One region of the Bacillus capparidis genome, then DNA from elsewhere that is predicted to be linked to it. Evidence: a T-box and tRNA genes for the amino acid it is inferred to sense, from the RefSeq annotation. Region 1 holds a T-box; the other holds one or more tRNA genes.
The links. A T-box is a leader RNA that pairs with one kind of tRNA and senses whether it is charged. The one in region 1 lies ahead of JOC74_RS17680 (valine--tRNA ligase), so its partner is inferred to be a tRNA-Val.
Positions count from the first base shown of each region.

Region 2: it encodes a tRNA-Val, which carries the amino acid that the T-box ahead of JOC74_RS17680 (valine--tRNA ligase) is inferred to sense. The anticodon was not compared.

Region 1 covers NZ_JAFDST010000005.1:20,207-31,061, forward strand. Annotated here, with positions in the region: gene JOC74_RS17670 (prepilin peptidase) at 1-214, opposite strand, end outside; gene JOC74_RS17675 (bifunctional folylpolyglutamate synthase/dihydrofolate synthase) at 393-1,691, opposite strand; gene JOC74_RS17680 (valine--tRNA ligase) at 1,743-4,385, opposite strand; T-box leader at 4,447-4,677, opposite strand; gene JOC74_RS17685 (YszA family small membrane protein) at 4,847-5,038, shown strand; gene ysxE (spore coat protein YsxE) at 5,058-6,071, opposite strand; gene spoVID (stage VI sporulation protein D) at 6,094-7,224, opposite strand; gene JOC74_RS17700 (YbjQ family protein) at 8,237-8,557, opposite strand; gene hemL (glutamate-1-semialdehyde 2,1-aminomutase) at 8,711-10,000, opposite strand; gene hemB (porphobilinogen synthase) at 10,026-10,855, opposite strand, start outside.
Region 2 covers NZ_JAFDST010000003.1:21,885-32,739, reverse strand. Annotated here, with positions in the region: gene cdaA (diadenylate cyclase CdaA) at 1-464, opposite strand, end outside; gene rsiW (anti-sigma-W factor RsiW) at 665-1,276, opposite strand; gene sigW (RNA polymerase sigma factor SigW) at 1,290-1,853, opposite strand; gene JOC74_RS13710 (pentapeptide repeat-containing protein) at 2,036-2,701, opposite strand; gene JOC74_RS13705 (CocE/NonD family hydrolase) at 2,823-4,583, opposite strand; gene JOC74_RS13700 (MerR family transcriptional regulator) at 4,724-5,539, opposite strand; gene JOC74_RS13695 (FixH family protein) at 5,805-6,080, shown strand; gene JOC74_RS13690 (S8 family peptidase) at 6,862-8,193, shown strand; tRNA gene JOC74_RS13685 (tRNA-Gln) at 8,261-8,332, opposite strand; tRNA gene JOC74_RS13680 (tRNA-Tyr) at 8,337-8,421, opposite strand; tRNA gene JOC74_RS13675 (tRNA-Val) at 8,569-8,644, opposite strand; tRNA gene JOC74_RS13670 (tRNA-Glu) at 8,671-8,745, opposite strand; gene murQ (N-acetylmuramic acid 6-phosphate etherase) at 9,027-9,944, shown strand; gene JOC74_RS13660 (MurR/RpiR family transcriptional regulator) at 9,948-10,799, shown strand; gene JOC74_RS13655 (PTS transporter subunit EIIC) at 10,817-10,855, shown strand, end outside.

The sequences.
Region 1 (10,855 bases):
AAGCTGGAATGGCACTTCCGCACCTTTTACATTTTCGGCCTTGAATCAAGTAAGAGAATATAGGGATTAATTCGCTTGCGGATAACGTCTGTTTGCAGTTTGAACAAGAGGATCTAGGCTTTATGATGGAGATTTGCTTCGGGATGCGGTAACCTGCCACATTAAAAAAAGAACCAAACAAAAGGCCGTAAAAAAAGAGAAGCATTGCTAGCATACTATAACTCCCTACCTTTTCTATTAATTAGTTTTGCGGTTCAATAATACCATGTAACCAGGTCCAATTTACTAATTTGTCAAATTATTGAATTTGATTTGCAAAATTAGCATTTTGACAATGCTGTTAGATTTTAAAAAAAGAGTACGCATGAAAATGCGCACCCTTTTTCCGATCATTATTTATTCAGCATGGTACGTGCTTGTGAAATAAAATAAAGAGATCCTGTTAAAATCACCACGCTGTCTTTATCCTTTTTGCACGTTTCAATAAACTCATTAATGGAGCTTAATTGTGACCCCCAAGACTTATTTGTACTCGAGCTGGTTTGGTAAAGTTCTTTTGCGTGTTCAGCACGAGGAAATTCAAAGCTCGTAAAATGGATGCCATATGCCATTTTGTCCAATTTATCAATCATTTTTTCATAAGGTTTATCTTTTAACGCACTAAAACAAATGTACAAGTGTTTGCCTGAGAAATGATCCATTACCGTGTCAACAAGACGTTCGACACCTTCCATATTATGTGCTCCATCAATATAGACAGGTGGATCATCAGATATTTTCTCAAACCTTCCCGGCCAAACTGCCTTTCTCAAGCCGTCTCGTATTTGGCACTCATTAATAACGGCTAGTCCACTCTGATTTAATTTTTCCGCTGCAAGCACTGCAAGTGAGGCATTTTGTCGTTGGTGAGAGCCGATCAGCGAGGTTTGAAGATTTTCATAAAGCTTAGCTTGCGTTTCCAGTGAAAACTCTTCTCCCGCCGACAGTGCCTTTTCATTAAAAATCGCACACGCATCATGCAAGGAGATGTTTTCAGCGTTCATTTCCCCTGCCTTTATTCGAATGACTTCATTGGCGTTTTTTTGGTGGACTGCTGTAATGACGGGAACATTTTTCTTAATAATTCCTGCCTTTTCAGCTGCAATTTCTTCCAGCGTGCTGCCTAAAACCGCCATGTGATCATGTCCGATCGTCGTTATCAGAGTTAGTACAGGCTCGACAACATTTGTGCTGTCAAGCCTGCCGCCAAGACCTGTTTCAAAAATGACAAAATCAAGGTTTTTACAAGTGCTGAAATAGAGGAAAGCGCAAGCAGTAATGATTTCAAACTCTGTTGGCGCGCCAAGTTCCGTTTTTTCCAGCTCTTCCGTCAGCGGCTTAATTTGATTCACAAGGAAAAGCCACTCGTCGTCTGATATCGGCTGCCCGTTAATGCTGATCCGTTCATTAAAAGTAACGATATAAGGAGAGGTGAACGTCCCAACGCGATATCCCGATTCATTTAAGATCGACCGGATAAAAGCGACGGTTGATCCTTTACCATTAGTTCCGGCGATATGAATCGCTTTTATTTTCTTTTCCGGATGGTCCAATTTTTCCATAAACCATTTCATACGTTCTATTCCCGGCTTGACGCCAAACTTCAAGCGGCCATGTATCCAGCCGAGTGCTTCTTCAAATCCAGTAAACAATTGTGTTCCCCTCTTTACAAAACGGAGGTGAAAGCTTTCACCTCCTTCATATTATCCTCTTAATTCTTCAATCCGGTTTTGGACAGCCTCACGTTTGGACACGTAATCCTGTTCCTTTGCCCGTTCTTCATTTATGACTTGCTCAGGTGCTTTTTTTATAAATCCTTCGTTCGAGAGCTTTTTCTGCACACGTTCTACTTCTTTATCAAGCTTGGCAAGCTCTTTCTCCAGTCGGGCGATTTCTTCATCAATATTAATCAGCCCTTCAAGCGGGAGAATCAGCTCAGCTCCACTGATTACAGCGGTCAATGCTTTATTTATTGATTTCACCTCAGTACCGATCTCAAGAACATTAGGGTTGGTGAAGCGTTCGATATAGTGGCGATTTTTATCCAGGCGCCCGGCAATCTCATTTGATCCAGTCTTAATATACAATTCAACCTGTTTGCTCATTGGTGTATTAACCTCACTGCGAATGTTTCGAACAGAGCGGATTAATTCCACGAGAAGCTTCATATCAGCTGCCGCATCGTCAAATTGATGATCTGCCTTTGCTTTTGGCCACGCTGCTACAGTAATTGACTCACCGCTGTGAGGCAGGTGCTGCCAAATTTCTTCGGTGAGAAACGGCATAAACGGATGCAAGAGACGCATCGTTTGATCGAGAACATAGGCGAGGATTGATCTTGTCGTCTTTTTCGCTTGCTCATCATCGCCGTAAAGCGGGATTTTCGCCATTTCAATATACCAATCACAGAAATCATCCCAAATAAAATTATAAAGGTATCTTCCCACTTCTCCAAACTCGTATTTTTCGACGAGCTCAGTAACACTTTCGATCGTTTCATTCAACCTAGTTAAAATCCATTGATCGGCGACAGATTTTTCTCCTGAAAAATCAATATCCTCATACGTAAGTCCATCCATATTCATTAAGGCAAATCGTGAAGCGTTCCAAATTTTATTGGCAAAGTTCCATGTCGATTCAACCTTTTCAAAACTAAACCGAAGATCCTGTCCAGGAGATACCCCTGTAGCAAGCATATACCTGAGCGAATCCGCTCCGTATTTATCAATAACCTCCATAGGATCTACGCCATTTCCGAGTGACTTGCTCATTTTACGGCCTTGTTCATCACGGATTAACCCGTGAATCAACACGTCTTTAAATGGACGCTCACCTGTAAATTCAAGCCCTTGGAAAATCATTCGCGAAACCCAGAAGAAAATAATGTCATAGCCTGTCACAAGCACATTCGTCGGATAGAACCGTTTGAAATCTTCAGCATCTTCATCCGGCCATCCCATCGTTGAAAACGGCCAAAGAGCGGAGCTGAACCACGTATCCAGTACATCCTCATCCTGCGTCCAGTTTTCAATGTCTTTTGGAGCCTCATGATCCACGTAAATTTCGCCCGTTTCCTTGTGATACCAAGCCGGAATCCGATGTCCCCACCAAAGCTGGCGAGAAATACACCAATCGCGGATATTTTCCATCCAGTGAAGGTACGTTTTTTCAAAACGGTCAGGAACAAATTGAACCTTGTCGCTTTTTTTCTGCCAAGCAACCGATGCATCAGAAAGCGGCTTCATGCTGACAAACCATTGAGTTGACAAATATGGTTCAACAACGGCTCCGCTGCGCTCGCTGTGGCCGACGGAATGGATGTGATCTTCGATTTTAAAGAGGATGCCTTCCTCCTGCAGATCCTTTACCAACGCTTTTCTGCAAGCAAAACGGTCCATTCCGCTGTATTGTAATGCATTGTCATTCATCGTTCCATCTTCATTCATCACCAGAATCCGCTCCAGGTTATGGCGGTTTCCGATCTCAAAATCGTTCGGATCATGAGCAGGAGTGATTTTCACAGCTCCTGAACCAAATTCCATGTCTACGTAATCGTCTGCTACAATCGGTATTTCTCTGCCAGTGACCGGAAGAACAACCGTTTTGCCGATCAAGTGCTTATAGCGCTCGTCTTCAGGATGGACAGCCACCGCTGTATCTCCAAGCATCGTTTCCGGACGTGTAGTCGCAATTTCAATTGCACCTTCTCCATCCTTCAAAGGATAGCGCATATGATAAAAGGCACCCTGGACGTCTTTATAAATAACTTCGATATCTGATAATGCGGTTTTCGTCGCTGGATCCCAGTTAATAATATATTCTCCGCGGTAAATTAATCCCTTATTGTAAAGGCGGACAAACACTTCACGAACAGCCTTGCTTAAGCCATCATCCAAGGTAAAACGTTCTCTTGAATAATCAAGCCCTAGTCCAATCTTCGCCCATTGTTCACGAATAAAGCCGGCATATTCCTCTTTCCAATCCCATGATACTTCGAGAAATTTCTCGCGTCCTAAATCATAGCGGCTCTTTCCTTCTTCTCTTAGCTTCCCTTCGACCTTGGCCTGGGTTGCAATTCCGGCATGGTCCATACCTGGAAGCCAAAGCACATCATATCCCTGCATTCGTTTAATTCGAGTAATAATGTCTTGCAAGGTTACATCCCACGCATGTCCGAGATGAAGCTTTCCAGTTACGTTTGGCGGCGGGATCACAACGCTGTAAGGCTCTTTGCTTTTATCATTTTCCGCTTCAAAAAATTTGCCCTTTATCCAGTAATCATATCTGTCTTTCTCTACCGATGCAGGATCATATTTCGTAGGTAACGATTGTTCTAATTTTTCCATTGCCTTTGTCGACCTCCATGTAAATTTGTGAGACAAAAGAAAAAACTCTCTCCATCCTTGTTAAAAGGACGAAGAGAGTTCTCCCGCGGTACCACCTTTATTCATGAAAGCTTGCTAACTTGCTTTCATGCTCTTTATTCCAATAACGGGGATTTCCCGAATTTCTCTACTTGTTTTCAAGAAATTTGCTCCCGGGCGACCTTCCAAAAAAACGGTCTAAAGAATCCTTTCAGCAGCTGGATCCTCTCTCTGTTAGCGTTTGTTTTGTACTCTTCCCGTTCGTTGCTCATGTATATAGGTTTCTACGTTCTCACACTTTCTTTATATCTTATAAATATTTTTTCAATTCGTCAATCATCTTTTCCTTTTTCGGCAAAAACTATACTCTCTAAGCGGGCATGCACCTATTCCTAAGTCTTGCATATGATAGGGCAGGCCAACGGAAAAAGGAGGGCATGCTGATGAGAAAAAAATATTATAAGAATTCTTTTTCTCCCTGGATGAAGCAATTTCGAGCAATATGCGGACCGTTCATTTTGCCAATTACGATTTTTCAAGGGATACGCACCATACTTTTCCCAACCATATTCGATGTCCTTCTGTTAGGGCTTTTGATCCTTTTGGTCTGCGCTATTAAGTATGATTTGATATAAGCCTAAAAATAAATCCTCATCACGAGGATGAGGATTCTTCTTGCCTTTTTCTGTTTTCTTCATTTTCATGAATTTGTGTAACAAACGGTTCTGTATTTTTCATCTGCCAATACGACTTTATCAGCTCTGTGCATTCCATTTTTTCGTTTTGATTTTGCTCCGACTGATAACGATTAATCACTTTAAAAAGATAATGCGGATAAGCCATATAGCTTAAAAGCAAATTGACTTCTTCATCCAAGAGCGGACTGTTTCGATGGTAGGTATAATACCAATCTGCACATTCCGAGCACGTTTTCGGGTATGTCTTAAACGTTCTCGTATAAAAAAGCAGGAGATCATTAATTGGCGGAGCGAATTCCGCCTTCTCAAAATTTGTGAAATAGCCGTTGCCGACATCATTATATAAAAAATGATGCACCGAAATTTGTCCGTGTGTAAGAGCAAGCCTTGTCGTTTCTTTTTCTTTTATCGCCTCATACCATTGTTCCAGTCTTTCGCTGGCAAAATCAGTAGCCTGAATCGTTTCCGAAAAATAAGTGACTGCTTGAAGCTCGAAGGGAGATAAATACCATTCCCGTTCAGCACGATCAACAAATTTTTCATAGACAAGCTTCTGTTCTTCCCACTTTTTTTTCGTATCCTCATAATGCTTTTCAACATCAGTGCGGTTGATTTTTATTTCTTTCATAGTCCGCTTATGCATAAGCGCAGTCTCTTTAAACAAATGCACGTGCTTTTGGTCCCGCTCTTCTTTTTTATCATTGTGAAGCCAGGGCATCAGGTAGTAAAAGCTGTCCTGCCCTGCTAAAAATTGGCCTGAATGGGTTCTGTACACAGGCACAAAGGATCGGTAGCCGAGTTTTTCAAGCTGGATCATTTGGTCAGTAAACCTGCTGTTTCGGTTTGCCGATAGCTGTTTTAACGCGAATGCCCCGTGGTTGGTGTAAACCTTATACACTTTATCGCTGACAGATTCTGCATATTCTAATTGGAGTCCGTACTCATTTAATATCGACCGTATTTCATCCATGCCATCACCGTTTTAGTTGTCATTAATGGGACAAGGAAGATTTATAATCGGGTATGAATAAAATCTGCCCTTCTGTTACTTCATCTTCCGGTGACAACGAATTTACCCTTATTAAATTTTGAACGTTCAATTCATATCTTTCGCAAATTAAATCAATGGTATCTTCCTGTTGGACAATATACATTTTCAATTTGGAAAATTCCTCTTCCTCCTGCCTTGTGAAAAGCTTTGTTAAATACAAGGAATTGTCATTTTCGCGAACTTGTTCAGAATCCTCATGTTCATATTCGCGAACAAGCTCAGGCTGCTGCTTCTCTTTCTCAAATTCCGGCGATTGAAACGTAAATTCAGGATAGGTCTGTTCTACTATTTCTTCCCGTTCTTCCTCAAGAGCAGCATTCTCCTGTTTCACTTCGATTTCAAAAGTGCTTTCATCTTCTTCCTCATCCTCTTCCTTTAGCAGGTTCGGCTCGGAAAAATAAGGCTTTTCACCGGATTCTAATTCAGACGGGAAAGCACGGTAAGATAATGTTAATTCCTCCGCTTCTTCTGTTTCATCTGACTGTTCCTTTTCTAATTCATTAGGTGCAGCTGCGCTTGTTTCCTGAATGTCGCTGGTGATTGCTTCTGTTTCATTAGATTCTTCCTCAGCTGTTTCTTCAAGAGTATGAAATTCGTTCCTGGCTGAAGCTTCAAATTCTTCACTTTCTATTTCTTCATGAACAGCTTCGCTTCCCTCATCAAGCAGGCCTTCGATTGCCAAATCTGCTTGAATGGTCAGCACATTTGAATGATCCAACCGATAATCAAACGCATCGATAAAGACAAAAATGTCATTTAAATGACCAACCCTATAAGCAGGAATCGTAATATCAACAGGAAATTTGTGCTCCAGATCAGCAATGCCATCTTCACGGATTTCTATGGATTGGATCATCCGATCTGTTGCTTCCGGCACATGCTCTTCCTTTTCCTCATTAAGATGATATTCACCTGTTAACTCAAGATATCCCCTTAACGACACATAATCATTCACTTCCTGCACCAGAATGTCAGGTTCTATAGAAATCGATATCAATTCACCGACTTCATGTCCTTTTTCAAAGCTCACGGTTTCTTCTACTGAAAATTGCAAACGATTATTTTGCGGCAAGACCATATCCTCCTCTCATCCAACTCGAAATTTAGGATGTCACTTCAAATTTATGAATGGACTAATGAGAATATGAGGAACAGGTGAGAAAAATTCGCCCGGACTTGTATTTATGTATTCCTATGAAATTACTGAAAGAAACTTGAGGCGAAAAATGGTCTGAAAGAAGATGAGCGACCGCATTTCCTGCTGCAAGGACGACAATTGGCAGCACCAGAATCGATATTGGTAACCACCTCATGCCGCTAACCCCGTATTCTGTTTGTTTTTCAAAAATCCTATAATTTTCAAAATTGTCGTATGGCTACTCTCAAACCTATTCCTGGACATCAATTGATCTCCCTCAATCCTTTTCAAAATCCTCTCCCCTTTGATCATATTATTAGAATATTAGAGACTAGCATAGACAAAAATCTTATAATTCTGAAAACTATTAAGATTAAACCCCGTCATTTCTAACAGCTTGCCTTCATCTTAGCTGTGCCTTAGGGTTTTGTGCAATTATTCATGTTATCTGTTTAATTATTCCTGTATTCTGTGCAATTATTGATTCAATCTGTTTAATTATTCCGACGTTCTGTTCAATTATTTGAGTTACTGTTCAATTAACCTATTGAATTGTGCAATTCAGCATGAAAGATTTTTATGAAGTATTTTTTCATGAATTCTTGAAAAAACGAATTGTATTTTTCTATGTTTTTTGTCATTTCCCGTAAAGTAACTGAAGAACTGCAGGATAACACTTAAAAGTTGTGAATGGATAAAAGGAACATGAGAAACAGCGGTGAAAATTACTCTTAGATTTATAATAATTCATTCAATAAAAAAATTCCAAAAAGAAATTGTGAATTTATGTTAAAAGTAATGCAAGTGTGAGAGAAGACAATGAATAACTTTTTACAGTTCATCATAGCGTTTCTTTGCTATTCAAGAATTTTTCTTTCATGTCTTTGATCGTCGCACATAAATAGAGTTTGGCGGGTTACACCAAACTCTTTTAAAAATATGTTGGTTAAATATCCTTATAAACGACAGCTGTTCCAGAAGCAATACACATCATCATACCGTTTTGAACAGTTTCAAAATCAAGATCGACACCAATGACAGCATTAGCGCCGAGTTTGCTTGCCTTGTCTTCCATTTCGCGAAGTGCAATTTCACGTCCTTCTGCCAGCTTACTTTCATATGTACCGCTGCGTCCGCCAATAATATCGGTGATTCCAGCTAAGAAATCTCTTACCACGTTTGCACCCATAATCGCTTCGCCGCTTACGATACCCACATAACGTTCAATTTCTTTTCCTTGTAATTGGGATGTAGTCGATATAATCATGAAAGTAACTCCTCCTCTTTTTGTGATAGTTTATTTACGATTCTATCACTCTTAAGTTTCAGTTATTATTTCAATTTTTTTGCACACAGAAATATCTAGGCTTCTCTTTCCGCAAAAAAACCTCCAAAGCACAAACTGCTTTGGAGGCTTTCCTTAGCTCTTGATTTTTCTAAATACACGTTCAACTGCACGAATCGTCAGTTCAATGTGTTCTTCTGTATGGGCAGTAGACAGAAACAATCCTTCAAATTGGGAAGGGGGCAGAAAGATGCCTTCGTCTGCCATGCCGCGATAATATTCAGCAAACAGCTTGAGATCAGACGATTTTGCGGTTTCGTAATTCACCACAGGTTCATTCGTGAAGAAGAAGCCGATCATGCTTCCTGCTCGATTGAATGTGTAAGGAATATCGTTTTCTTTTGCCGCTCGTGAGATCCCTTCTTCCAATTGGTCGGCTTTTCTGGCAAAGCCATTGTACGATTCGGGTGTCAGCTGCTTTAATGTTTCCAGCCCTGCCGTCATGGCAAGAGGGTTCCCGGATAAGGTTCCAGCCTGATAGATTGGACCGCTTGGCGCGATCTGCTCCATGATTTCAGCCTTTCCGCCGTATGCACCGACCGGAAGACCTCCGCCAATTACTTTCCCGAGACATGTTAAATCAGGCGTAACGCCGAAATAGCCTTGGGCACAATTGTAGTCAACACGAAAGCCTGTCATGACCTCGTCAAAAATGAGCAGAGATCCGTATTCTTCCGTGATCTTTCGCAAGCCTTCTAAAAATCCTTCCTGCGGCGGTACGACTCCCATATTGCCGGCAACCGGCTCAACGATGACTGCGGCAATATCTTCACCATACTCATTAAAAGCAAGCTTAGTCGATTCCAGATCATTGTACGGCACCGTAATTGTATTTTTAGCGATACCTTCGGGAACCCCCGGGCTGTCCGGCAATCCGAGAGTTGCCACGCCGGATCCTGCTTTAATGAGCAGTGAATCTCCGTGGCCGTGATAGCAGCCTTCAAATTTGATGATCTTATTTCGGCCCGTATACCCTCTGGCCAGCCTTAAGGCGCTTAGTGTTGCTTCTGTTCCTGAATTAACCATACGGACAATATCGATCGAAGGGACTCTTTCAATTACCAGCTTTGCTAATTCATTTTCTAATTCTGTCGGCGAACCGAAACTCGTTCCTTTTTCAGCTGCCTTCTTGAGGCTTTCCACGACTTGTTTGTTGCTGTGACCAAGAATTAACGGTCCCCAGGACAAGACATAGTCAATGTATTCATTTCCGTCAATATCATAGATTCTGGAGCCCTCGCCCCGCTCCATAAAAATCGGATCCATATTGACGGATTTAAAGGCGCGTACAGGGCTGTTTACGCCTCCCGGCATGTATTCCAACGCTTCTTTAAATGCTTGTCTTGAGCGTTCGTAGCTTCTCATGTAAGTATCTGCTCCTTTCTGATCGTTAATTTGACAGCCATTTGGCAGCATCTTTTGAGTGATAAGTAATGATAATATCCGCTCCGGCACGCTTCATCCCTGTCAGCATCTCAAGCACAAGCGACTTTTCATCAATCCAGCCGTTCGCAGCCGCCGCTTTAATCATGCTGTATTCTCCGCTCACATTGTAGGCAACGACAGGCAATGAAAAATGATTTTTTACATCACGGATAATATCCGAATATGCCATTGCAGGTTTAACGATGAGGAAATCTGCTCCCTCTTCCACATCTGATTCGGCTTCCCGCAATGCTTCTAGTCGATTGGCAGGATCCATTTGATACGTCTTCCTGTCGCCAAATTGAGGTGTACTGTGTGCCGCATCACGGAATGGACCGTAGAATGAACTCGCATACTTGACCGCATAAGACATGATCGGTACATGTACAAAGCCCGCTTCATCCAATGCCTCCCGAATCACAGCTACAAAGCCGTCCATCATATTGGAAGGTGCGATAATATCTGCTCCAGCACGTGCTTGGCTTACCGCCGTTTTTCCTAGAAGAGCAAGCGATTCATCGTTTAATATCTGCCCGTTTTCGATAATTCCGCAATGTCCATGATCCGTATATTGGCAAAGACACGTGTCTGCGACGATAGAGACTTCCGGATAAGCTTCCTTGATTAAAGATATCGCCTGCTGGGTAATCCCCTCTTCGTTATAGGCTTCACTGCCTACATGATCCTTATAATCGGGAACGCCGAAAACGATAACTGAACGTATACCTGCTTCGACAACCTCGTCCATTTCAGCCTTAATTCGATCCAAAGAAAAGTGAAAAACACCGGGCATAG
Region 2 (10,855 bases), on a different contig from region 1:
CTTACCTTCGCATCGAGTGGAATGCCGGTTTCTATGTAATCGCTCATCCCTGTCTCTCTTTCAATCGTCATTAAAGCGCCGATACGACGCTTTGCCATATATCTGACGGACTTTGTAATCGCATCAATGGTATGCTGCTGTTCCTCTTCTTCAGGAGCGGCACTCCTTGAGAAAAGCCGGCCGCGGCCGATCTGCTCGAGCGCTCTCCTCAGCTCCGGCTGGAAGATGATGATGATGGCTAAAACTCCCCATGTAATTGCCTGATCCATGATCCATTGCAGGGTGTTTAAGCCTAAATATTGACTGGCCATTCGAACGACGACAATGACAATAATCCCTTTTAAAAGCTGGACTGCTTTTGTGCCGCGAATGATAACCAACAATTTATATATCACATACCAAACAAGGAGAATATCAACGGCATTGCCGAGGTACTGAAAAAAAGGAATATCCTCAAGAGCCATGTCCTCGTCCTCCAAAAAAATTTTCACTTTTCTATATAAAACTTCGTCGCTTGCTTCTATTATGTGGCTATATTGCTTATATAACCACGTCATTATACCATAATTTCAAATCACAAGTGAAATGAACGCTGTAAGGCATAAAACAATAAAAAAACGGTTTAAAAGCTGGATTAGCTTATAAACCGTTTGAAGAAGCAAGGTTATTCAAATACACCTATCACATCGGAACCAATAGACTTGATCTTGTACCACAGCCATTCAAACATTTCATCAATGACTGTAATTTTGCCTGTTACCCGTCCGGCTGAAGCCGTGTACTGCTCACCATTTACGACAGTTACGCTGCCTTCCACCTTGCCTTCTATCCTGATGTTCCCATTTTTCACGACGACATCACCTTTGACCACTTCACCCTCAGGTACGATGACATTGTTATTTTCAACAATCAGATTCGACTGTCTGGATACGCTGAATGTCTGATCGTTTGACCAGCTGGAAAAAATGCTGGTTCCCATAAGTATCAGAAAAAAGGATGCAGCCACCACAAATGGGTGAGTTTGAAACCACCTTTGTACAGAAACCCTCCGTTTTTCTTTCGGAAGACGCTCCATGACGTTTGCAGTAAATCCTGCTGGAGCTTCTACATGAGAGGTACTCTGAACAAGGGCAATCGATTTTTCGAGTTCATAGAAATGCTGCTGGCAGCTCTTACATATAGACAAATGCTCTTTCAGTGTCCTCTCGTCTTCCGGGAGGATATCTCCATCCAGTTGTTCGTGCATAAGCAGAACAATGTGTTCGGGACAGTTCATTCAATCACCCCACTTATAAATCCCTAAGTTGTTTTCGTAAAGCCTCTCTGCCTCTGTGTATTCTTGTCTTCACCGTACCGACAGGAATATTCAAAATTTCGCTGATTTCAAGCAAAGAGAGCTCATCAATATACTTTAGAACGATCACCGCCCTGTACTTTTCCGGAAGCCTGAGGATTTTTTCCTGAATGGTTCCCTGCAGCTCCATGGAAATGACTTCCTCTTCAGGCAGCCTTCCTTCAGCTGCGATTTGGGAGTACATATTCAAACCATCCGTTCCTGCAACCTCAGCGTCCAAAAAATAATCAGGTTTCTTCTTACGAATACGGTCTATCGTCAGATTGGTTGCAATTCTGTAAAGCCAGCTTGAAAATTTCCGATTGATATCATAGCTTTCGATATTTACATAGGCTCTGATTAAGGCCTCTTGAGCAATATCTTCGGCTTCATGGGCGTTGCCGAGCATACGGTAACAAAGCTGATATATTTTGTCTTTATAAATATCAACAATGTCCGCATACGCATTGCGATCACCTTTTTTTACTTGTTTTATTCTTTTTTTGATCAATGTTTCCATAGTTTTTTTAACCTCTGCCTTCACCGATCTGTATGTATACGAATGACTTAGTCATAAGTTTCATTTTTTTATATAAATAAGTTTATCAAATTTTTGGCAGAGTTTTGCTGAAATTTACCTTAAAATTTCAGCTTTTCTATTATACGAAATTCAGTCTTTGAAATCGAGATACTTTTTTACCGTTATTGTGAATCCTTAATAATTAACCCAAGAGCCCTGGAAAAACCGACAGCTTGCTCCGGTGAAATAATGCACCCCGCTAAATTTTCAATCGAAACCATTAAATTTTCGAACGAGCATGTACTTAAATCGATCCCTTTCAACTTCGTTCCCGCAAAATTTGCCTGGTTCAGATCACATGCTTCAAAAGCCGCTTGCTTAAACTCCGATTCATAGAAATCCGCGTTGGCCAGCGAGCATGACTCATAACGCACGTGCTTCAGATTCGAAAAGCCGAACGATGCATACTTGGCATGGCATTCTTGAAATATCACGTTTCGCAGAGCGGCTTCTGAAAAATTAGTTCCTACCAGCTTGCAATTCTTCAACTCCACACGGTGCAATATCGCATGGCTGAAATCAACATTGGACAAGTCACAATGGTCAAATAATACATCGGTTAACTCTGCATATGGAAAGGCGGTCTCTGCAAATGAGGTGTTTTGAAAAACAACCTGTTCGAACGCCATTTTCTCCACATAGATGTTCGCAATTTCTGCATCTCTCATTTCGGCTTGATAGACATAGGATTCTTCATTTTCCAGATCGGCAGCCTTGAACCGATTGAAATCTGCGCGAATTTTCGGCTTGTCTATTTTCACTCTTTTCTTTTGGTTGTTTTGTGCCATCTTTATCTTATCCTTTCAACAAAGATAGGAAGTTTAATTTCAATTATATGAGATTTTCGAAAAGAATCATAAAATAATACAACCTTAGCTCATTTAACAGGCCAAGGTTGTATTAGTCTAATTATTTTCTTGGAATGATAGGAAGAACAATTGAAGAAGGATGCTCTTCATCATGCAAAATCGTTTGCTGGGCAGGTATGAGATCATTCTCTTCATCCTCACCAAAATCTTGTCCCGTATTCGGATTTCGATCCCAGCGCGGGAAATTGCTGCTGGTAATATCCACGCGGATGCGATGTCCCTTTTTAAAAAGATTGCTTGTAGACCATAGATCAATTTCATAGAGATAGGGTTTTCCAGGTTCGATCAAGCTTGGAGCTTCTCCCATTCCCCTATTCCGAAAACGGGCGCGAATGATACCATCCGTCAAATTAATAGCTGTGCCATCTGGATGGACATCTACTAATCGAGCGACAAAGTCGGTATCCGGAGCACTAGAAACCGCCCATAGCTTTACTTTTACCGGTCCGGTTACTTCTACAACTTGTTCTAATACGGGAGTCGTATAAACTAGCACATCCTCCCGGGATTCAATTTCCCTTTGATCAAATACACCGCCAGGAAAATCCGGCAGCATAAATATCGATCCTCCTTTCGTGGGTACTGGATTTATAGGATCATAGGTAAAATGATCGGGTTTTTCTTGAATAGGGGAAACCGTACTAAGAGTGCCGTCTCCCTGAAGAGTATTAGCACGTCCGCTGCTATGCAAATAGTATGTTGTATACTGGGTACGAGCCAGCGGCCATTCGTATTCATTACGCCAGACATTTTCACCCATTACAAACAATTTGATAGGGGCTTCGTTAGTAATACCAGTATCAATTCCTTTTAAAAAATGATCAAACCATCGCAAATGGATTCCGATCAAATCTATCGTTGTGGAATCAGCCGACTTTCCAAAATTGATTTCTCCAACTTGATGGCTATGATCTATATGCTGCCAAGGTCCAATGACTAATTTACTCTGGCGGGCTTCCGGACTGCCTCCGTTGTTACGCATTTGTACAAAATTATCAATCGTTCCCTGCAGGAAGATGTCATACCATCCAGCGATTTGGAGTGTAGGAACCGTAACGTGTTCATGTTTCCCCTTTAATAATAATGAATCAACATACTCTGGATCCACGTTTCTTTTAATGTGTTCAAGAATTGAAGGTGCCACTTTGTTTCTGGTAAAAGGAGCAAAATTTTTCAAAGGAAGTGATTTGATTTCTGTTTGTAGTTTTTCAATTTCTGATTGTAATTGATTTTCCGCGAGAGCTAATTCTTGCTGATCTGGATAAAGTCTTGGAAGCGTGTCTTCAAACATCCCTAATTGCCAATACGATAAAAAACCCAGCTCGAAAGCGCCCCCTCGGTACATATATCCGTCAAAAGGGTCACTCCAAGATAATGCAGGAGAAGCCGCCATTAAAGGATCCGGTTGTTGAAGCATCCCAGCCCATTGCGTAAAAGAGTAATACGATAGACCAAACATCCCTACTTTACCATTGCTATAAGGAAGGTTCGCAGCCCAATGGATGGTTTCATAACTATCGGAGGCTTCGTGGTTTGCAGTAAGAATAGGATCCCAATCTCCCTCTGAAGCAAAACGCCCTCTTGTATCTTGGATGATAACCACATACCCTTGCTGAACTGCACGTGGAATATCATTAAATATATAAAGTTCGTTGTCCTTTCCATAAGGCAAGCGAGTCAAAAGAACTGGCCAAGGACCTTTACTATTAGGACGGTATATATCAGCTCGCAACACCGTTCCATTTTTCATCTCAACTGGTATATTTACTTCTGTGATGATTTGATTTTCTAAATTAGTCATTTGATAAGCTCTCCTTTTACCAAAGTCTTCTTTTATCACAAAACATGCTGATTAATTTCAGCGTTCAGTTGTTCCAATTCCAAAGGATGCAAGAGCTAATACCTTTAGCGCAATTGGCCTAGACTGATTTTTTCTCAATCTCAACGTACATTTGATGGCACTTTCTCAATAGGAATTTGAACCTCCGCAATGTAAAAATCATGTTCTGGATGTAAAAACACTTCTCGACGAGGTTCATTTTCTTTGATTTGATATCCATTTTGCTCAATCCAAATCCCTAATTCAGCGCTGGCTGTGCAAGGGCTTGCAGGATGACAACGATGCAGCAGGGTTGCCGCCATCGGAGCCTCAGGCAGCTGCTGAACTTGAACTTCTGATTTCATTGATATTTGTTGCAGGGGATAGCAGACTTCTAAATCAACTTCCCCTTCACATTCTTCACAGCAATGCCAGAGGACAGTCTGAGGATATGAGGAAGAAAAGTTTTTCCCAAGATCACGATCCAGCTGTGCAAAAAGCTGAGGGATTTCTTGAATCGCTGCAGGTTTACGTAAAGAGGCGAAGTGTTGTGCTTCCAGCTTTTTTATAACAACCTCATGCTCCGCCTCAATACTCCCTTCTTTTTCAATTTGATACAGCCGCTCCTCAATCCGTTTTAAACGACCTAGTTCGTTTTCTAACAGAGTATGAATTTCGGCCTGTTTCAAACGGAACATCCCGCGAATTTGTTCGACTGGAATTTCTTCTTCTAATAACAGCCTGATTTGGTTTAGTGTAAACCCTAACTCTTTAAAAGCGAGAATACGATTTAATAGAAAAAGCTGATCAGCTGTATAGTATCGGTAGCCTGTATCAGAATCAATATAAGCCGGTTTTAACAGCTCAAGCTTGTCGTAATAACGAAGAGTTTTCACAGAAACCTGGCCAAGCTTGGAAAACTCACTGATTTTAAACATCGTTTCATCACCTTTCTTTGCAGCAGTCATTGCTTCTTATTTGGAATATACACCTTCCCGTACAGGGGAGAGTCAAGATGAATATAAACACATTTTAAATCGTAGAACGTGGAATTGTCTGTTTATAGATTCACGGATTAGCTTTCAGATAAAAAATGAACCGATTCTAGATGAAATGGCTCATTTTTTATCTGAAACTCGGAAGAATTTATAAACCACCTAATTCTGGGGCTTTTTTCTCTTAGCTTAAAATGGAGTCGGTTTCATTATAATAAGTACTTTTTCGCTTCTGTCGTCAGCTTGTTCAGTCACCCCTGGTACGGCTAATCTATATCGACAGTCTAAACCGCTAGAGGTTGATATGATCTTGCCCGAAAGCTTTTCTCTGAATCAAAAACAGGTGATTAAGGTCAATCTGACACAAGGCGGGGAAAAAGTAGATGCCGCTGATATTCAGTTTGAAATCTGGAAAAAGGATAGCAAGGATAATCCAGATGTAATAAATGCACGGAATGACGAGGAAGGACGTTTGCAGAAATAACATTTACCGAAGATGGCTTGTGAAAGCGGAGGTCCGCGCTCGGGATTCACATGTAATGCATACTAAACAAGTGATTGCCGGAAAGCTTTCCGAAGAGGAAATAAAATCACTGCAGCCAAAATCCGAACAACATCATGGCGAGCATAGCCATCATTAATTCTATCTTTAAATTCAACCATAGTTCATTGATTAATCTAAATAACCTAAATTTGAGAGAGCTATTAAATAATCATGAAACTTTTTCGAAAAATCGACTTATTGGAGAGCCCCAAAAAGACGCAAGTGAGTCTTAAAAATGTCCTTCATTTCTGTTCTGAAGGACAAAAGGTGCAAGTGAACCCAAGAAATGGCCTTCATCTGCGTTGTGAAGAACAAAATGACGCAAGAAAGCCAAAGATATGTCCTTAATCCGGGTGCTGAAGGACAAGAAAGACGCAAATGAGCCTTAAAAATGTCCTTCATCTCTGTTCTGAAGGACAAAATGGCGCAATAAGTCCATAGAAAATCAATTTTCACACCCATAATGTATATCACTCCGTAACTCTTCGTTAAACTTCATTTTCTATTAGAAAATCCGCGTGCCTACTTTCACCTTCACAATGGAAATCGTGATCTTAATTTCTCCGACAATCTCTCTTTAACTCGAAACATTCCTTTCCCCATTTTTATAAATAAATAGTAATGATAGAGCCCCTTTCACTCAAACGGTGGACAAACATCCTTACAAATTTAGACATGTCTTCATAATCTATCAGGTAACCTTTTAAAAGGAGGATAATTTATGTTTGGCTACTCTATGGTTCAAATGGTGCGAGCAAATGCCACTAAGCTGGATCGGCCCTTGCGGGAAAACGTATTGCAGCTTTACAGGCCACTTAAATGGACTCCTTGTTTCATGCATCGCCAATTTGAATATAGACTTTTACAATCGAAAAAAATTTCAGTCCTCATTGAATTTGAAAAAGACTGCCATAAAAACGGCTATCATACTATTAGTACAATTGTCGGCAGTCAAAAAGGCAATATGTTAAGACATAATTTTACACGCACCGGCTTCTGCAGTGCGGATTTGACTCCTCTAACTTTACAAAAGCTTCTTACAAACTGTCACGATATTCGAAAAATCTATTTAAATCGAAAAGTCAACACATTACTGGATGTAGGTGTTCAATCAAGCCATGCGAAGAAAGTCGTTCGAAATAATCAAACGTTAACAGGAAAAGGCGTAACGATCGCCGTTATCGATACCGGCATTCATCCGCATGCCGATTTAAAAGGAAGAATCAGGGGTTTTGTTGATTTTATCAGTCATAAAAAAGAGCCGTACGACGATAACGGGCATGGGACACATTGTGCCGGTGATGTTGCAGGAAACGGCGAGTCATCCTCAGGACAATATAAAGGACCTGCTCCTGAAGCGGATCTAATAGGCGTTAAAGTATTAAATAAAATGGGTTCCGGTTCACTGGAGACAATTATTCAAGGAATAGAATGGTGTATGGAATTTAATGAACAATACCCTGACGATCCAATTGATATTATTAGTATGTCTTTAGGTTCAGAAGCCCTCAACTATGAAAATGAACAAGAGGATCCAATGGTTAAAGCCGTTGAAGAAGCTTGGAATTCGGGAATCACCGTTTGTGTAGCGGCGGGAAACTCCGGTCCCGAACCAAAAACGATCAGCAGCCCGGGAATCAGCGGAAAAGTAATCACGGTCGGAGCCTTTGATGACAGGGACACTGAGGGGGCAGGCGATGATGGCGTTGCATCGTTTTCAAGCCGCGGCCCAACGATTTATGGAAAAAACAAACCCGATATTTTAGCTCCCGGCGTCAACATCATCTCGCTTCGCTCCCCTAATTCCTATTTAGATAAATTGCAAAAATCAGCCCGTGTTGGGACAGCCTATATGACGATGTCTGGAACATCCATGGCTACCCCGATTTGCGCAGGAATCGCAGCGCTCATTCTTCAACAAAAGCCGGATGCTGGTCCGAATGAAGTGAAAAGGCTTCTTATCGAAGGCGCAGCTCTCCCAGAGGGAATAGCAGATCCAAATGTATTTGGTGCAGGGTTTACTCATGCAGAGAACTCAATTCCTGCTGATTGATAGCAATATTATGGTAGAAAAAAACTCTGGCAGGAATAATTCCTGCCAGAGTTTTTTATTACATATACTGGGCTAGCTGGATTCGAACCAACGAATGACGGAGTCAAAGTCCGTTGCCTTACCGCTTGGCTATAGCCCAATGATGGTGGAGGGGGACGGATTCGAACCGCCGAACCCTGAGGGAGCGGATTTACAGTCCGCCGCGTTTAGCCACTTCGCTACCCCTCCATATTAAGGTCTTTAGCTATGCCGGCAAGAAAAATAATAGATCTTGCTGTAGTATTCAACTTGGGCTCGCCGTCCCAAATTTGGTACTTACAAATCAAACACAGCTTTTATAAGATAACACAAAACCTAAAGATTATTCAACTAAGATGGTGGAGGATGACGGGCTCGAACCGCCGACCCTCTGCTTGTAAGGCAGATGCTCTCCCAGCTGAGCTAATCCTCCAAAGAAATTCTTAGCGTTCCACAGTATGGTGACCCGTACGGGATTCGAACCCGTGTTACCGCCGTGAAAGGGCGGTGTCTTAACCGCTTGACCAACGGGCCATCGTTCGTGTTCTGTCGAATCTGACAAAAACCATTATAAACAGGTTTCTACTAGTTTGTAAAGAGAAAATTTATCATTTTATGATAAAAAAACAAAAAAACTTTCCCCATCATTGTAAAATGATAAAAACCCTGTTTCTATGCTGAACATAGCGATAATAGAACTCAAATTGAAATAAAATTTCAGAAAATACAAATAATTATTGAAATTTCATTTGAGTCTTCATATACTGAAAATACGAACAACTTAATCTGGTTGCAATTTGGGAGGATCCATATTAATGAAGGAAAACGATTTGCATTCTTTAACGACCGAATTACGTAATGATCGTTCAAGAAACATGAATCACTCCGATACGATGGAGATTTTGACAGTAATCAACAACGAAGACATGAAGGTCGCGGCAGCCGTTCAGAAGGTTCTTCCTGATGTAAAAAAAGCGGTTGATTTTGCAGTCGCATCACTTAAAAACGGCGGAAGGTTACTCTATATCGGTGCTGGTACGAGCGGACGTCTCGGTGTGTTAGACGCAGTAGAATGCCCTCCTACATTCAGCACCTCTTTTGAATCGGTTGTTGGAATTATCGCAGGAGGAGAAAAAGCATTTGTAAAAGCAGTGGAAGGTGCAGAGGACAAAGAAGAATTTGGTCAAGAAGACCTTATCAATATCAAGTTAAATAAAAAGGATACTGTCATCGGAATTGCAGCAAGCGGCCGAACCCCTTATGTTATCGGCGCGTTAAAATACGCCCGAAAAATCGGCGCCAAAACTGTCGCTCTTGCGAATAATAGCAACTCTTTAATTGGAAATGAGGCAGATCACCGCATTGAAGCAATCGTTGGTCCTGAAGTATTGACAGGATCAACAAGAATGAAGGCAGCAACCGCACAAAAAATGATTTTAAATATGATTTCCACCACAACAATGATCTGCTTGGGAAAGGTTTATGAAAATTTAATGGTCGATGTAAAAGTGAGCAATTACAAATTAAAGGAACGGGCAATTGGAATCATCAGTACCGTTACAGGCGCCAGTTACGAAACAGCAAAGGTAACCTTGGAAAAAGCAGATCTTCAAGTAAAACCCGCAATTGTAATGCTAAAAACCAACACGTCCTATGATGTCGCTAAAGAACTTCTCGCTATAACCGATGGATTTATTGAAAAAGCAATCACTTTACATGAACGAGGAGAATAACCAATGACAACCGGCGGACTAAAAATGATTCAACAGATGATGAGCAAGCTTCCTCAATCTGAAAGGAAGCTTGCCGCCTATATTTTAAAAAACCCGAGGGAGGTGATCAACAGCACTGTTCAGGAGGTCAGCTCCTCTGCTGAGACAAGCGGCGCCGCAGTGATTCGTCTCTGTAAATCTCTTGGACTGAATGGCTTTCAGGATTTGAAAATCAGAATTGCCGGCGACTTAAATAAACCTGCAGAACAGGGCTACAGAGATATTGAACCATCTGAATCACTCTATTCAATTGTAGAAAAAACGACGAGCAACAGTATCCAAGCGATTCGCGACACGGCAGAAATCGTTAACCACATCGAGATAAAACGAGCCATCGATCTTATTATCAATGCCAGCTATATTCATTTCTGCGGCATCGGCGCGTCCCACATTGTCGCGACAGATGCCCAACAAAAATTGTTGCGCATCAATAAACATGCAACTGCATTTACCGACATGCACCTTGCCGCAACACTCATTGCCAATGGCAATCCTAATGATGTAGTTTTCGGAATTTCTTTTTCCGGGGAAACACGGGAAACGATAGATATTCTAAGGCTGGCCAGAGAAAAGGGAGTAAACACAATCGGTTTGACATCTTTTGGACAAAATACTGTTTCTTCTCTATGCGACGTTTCACTTTATACCTCTCATTCTAATGAGGCACTGTTTCGAAGTGCCGCAACCTCTTCCCGTCTGGCACAGCTTTATATAATTGATATTTTATTTCTGGGAATTGCCGCAAAGCAGTATGACAAAACCATTCAGTATATTGACCGAACGAGAGACGCGATCAAATTTTTAGAGAAAAAGTGAATAAAGGGGGCTTTATCATGGATGAAGGAAGCAAATACAAAGTTTTGGCAGGTCAA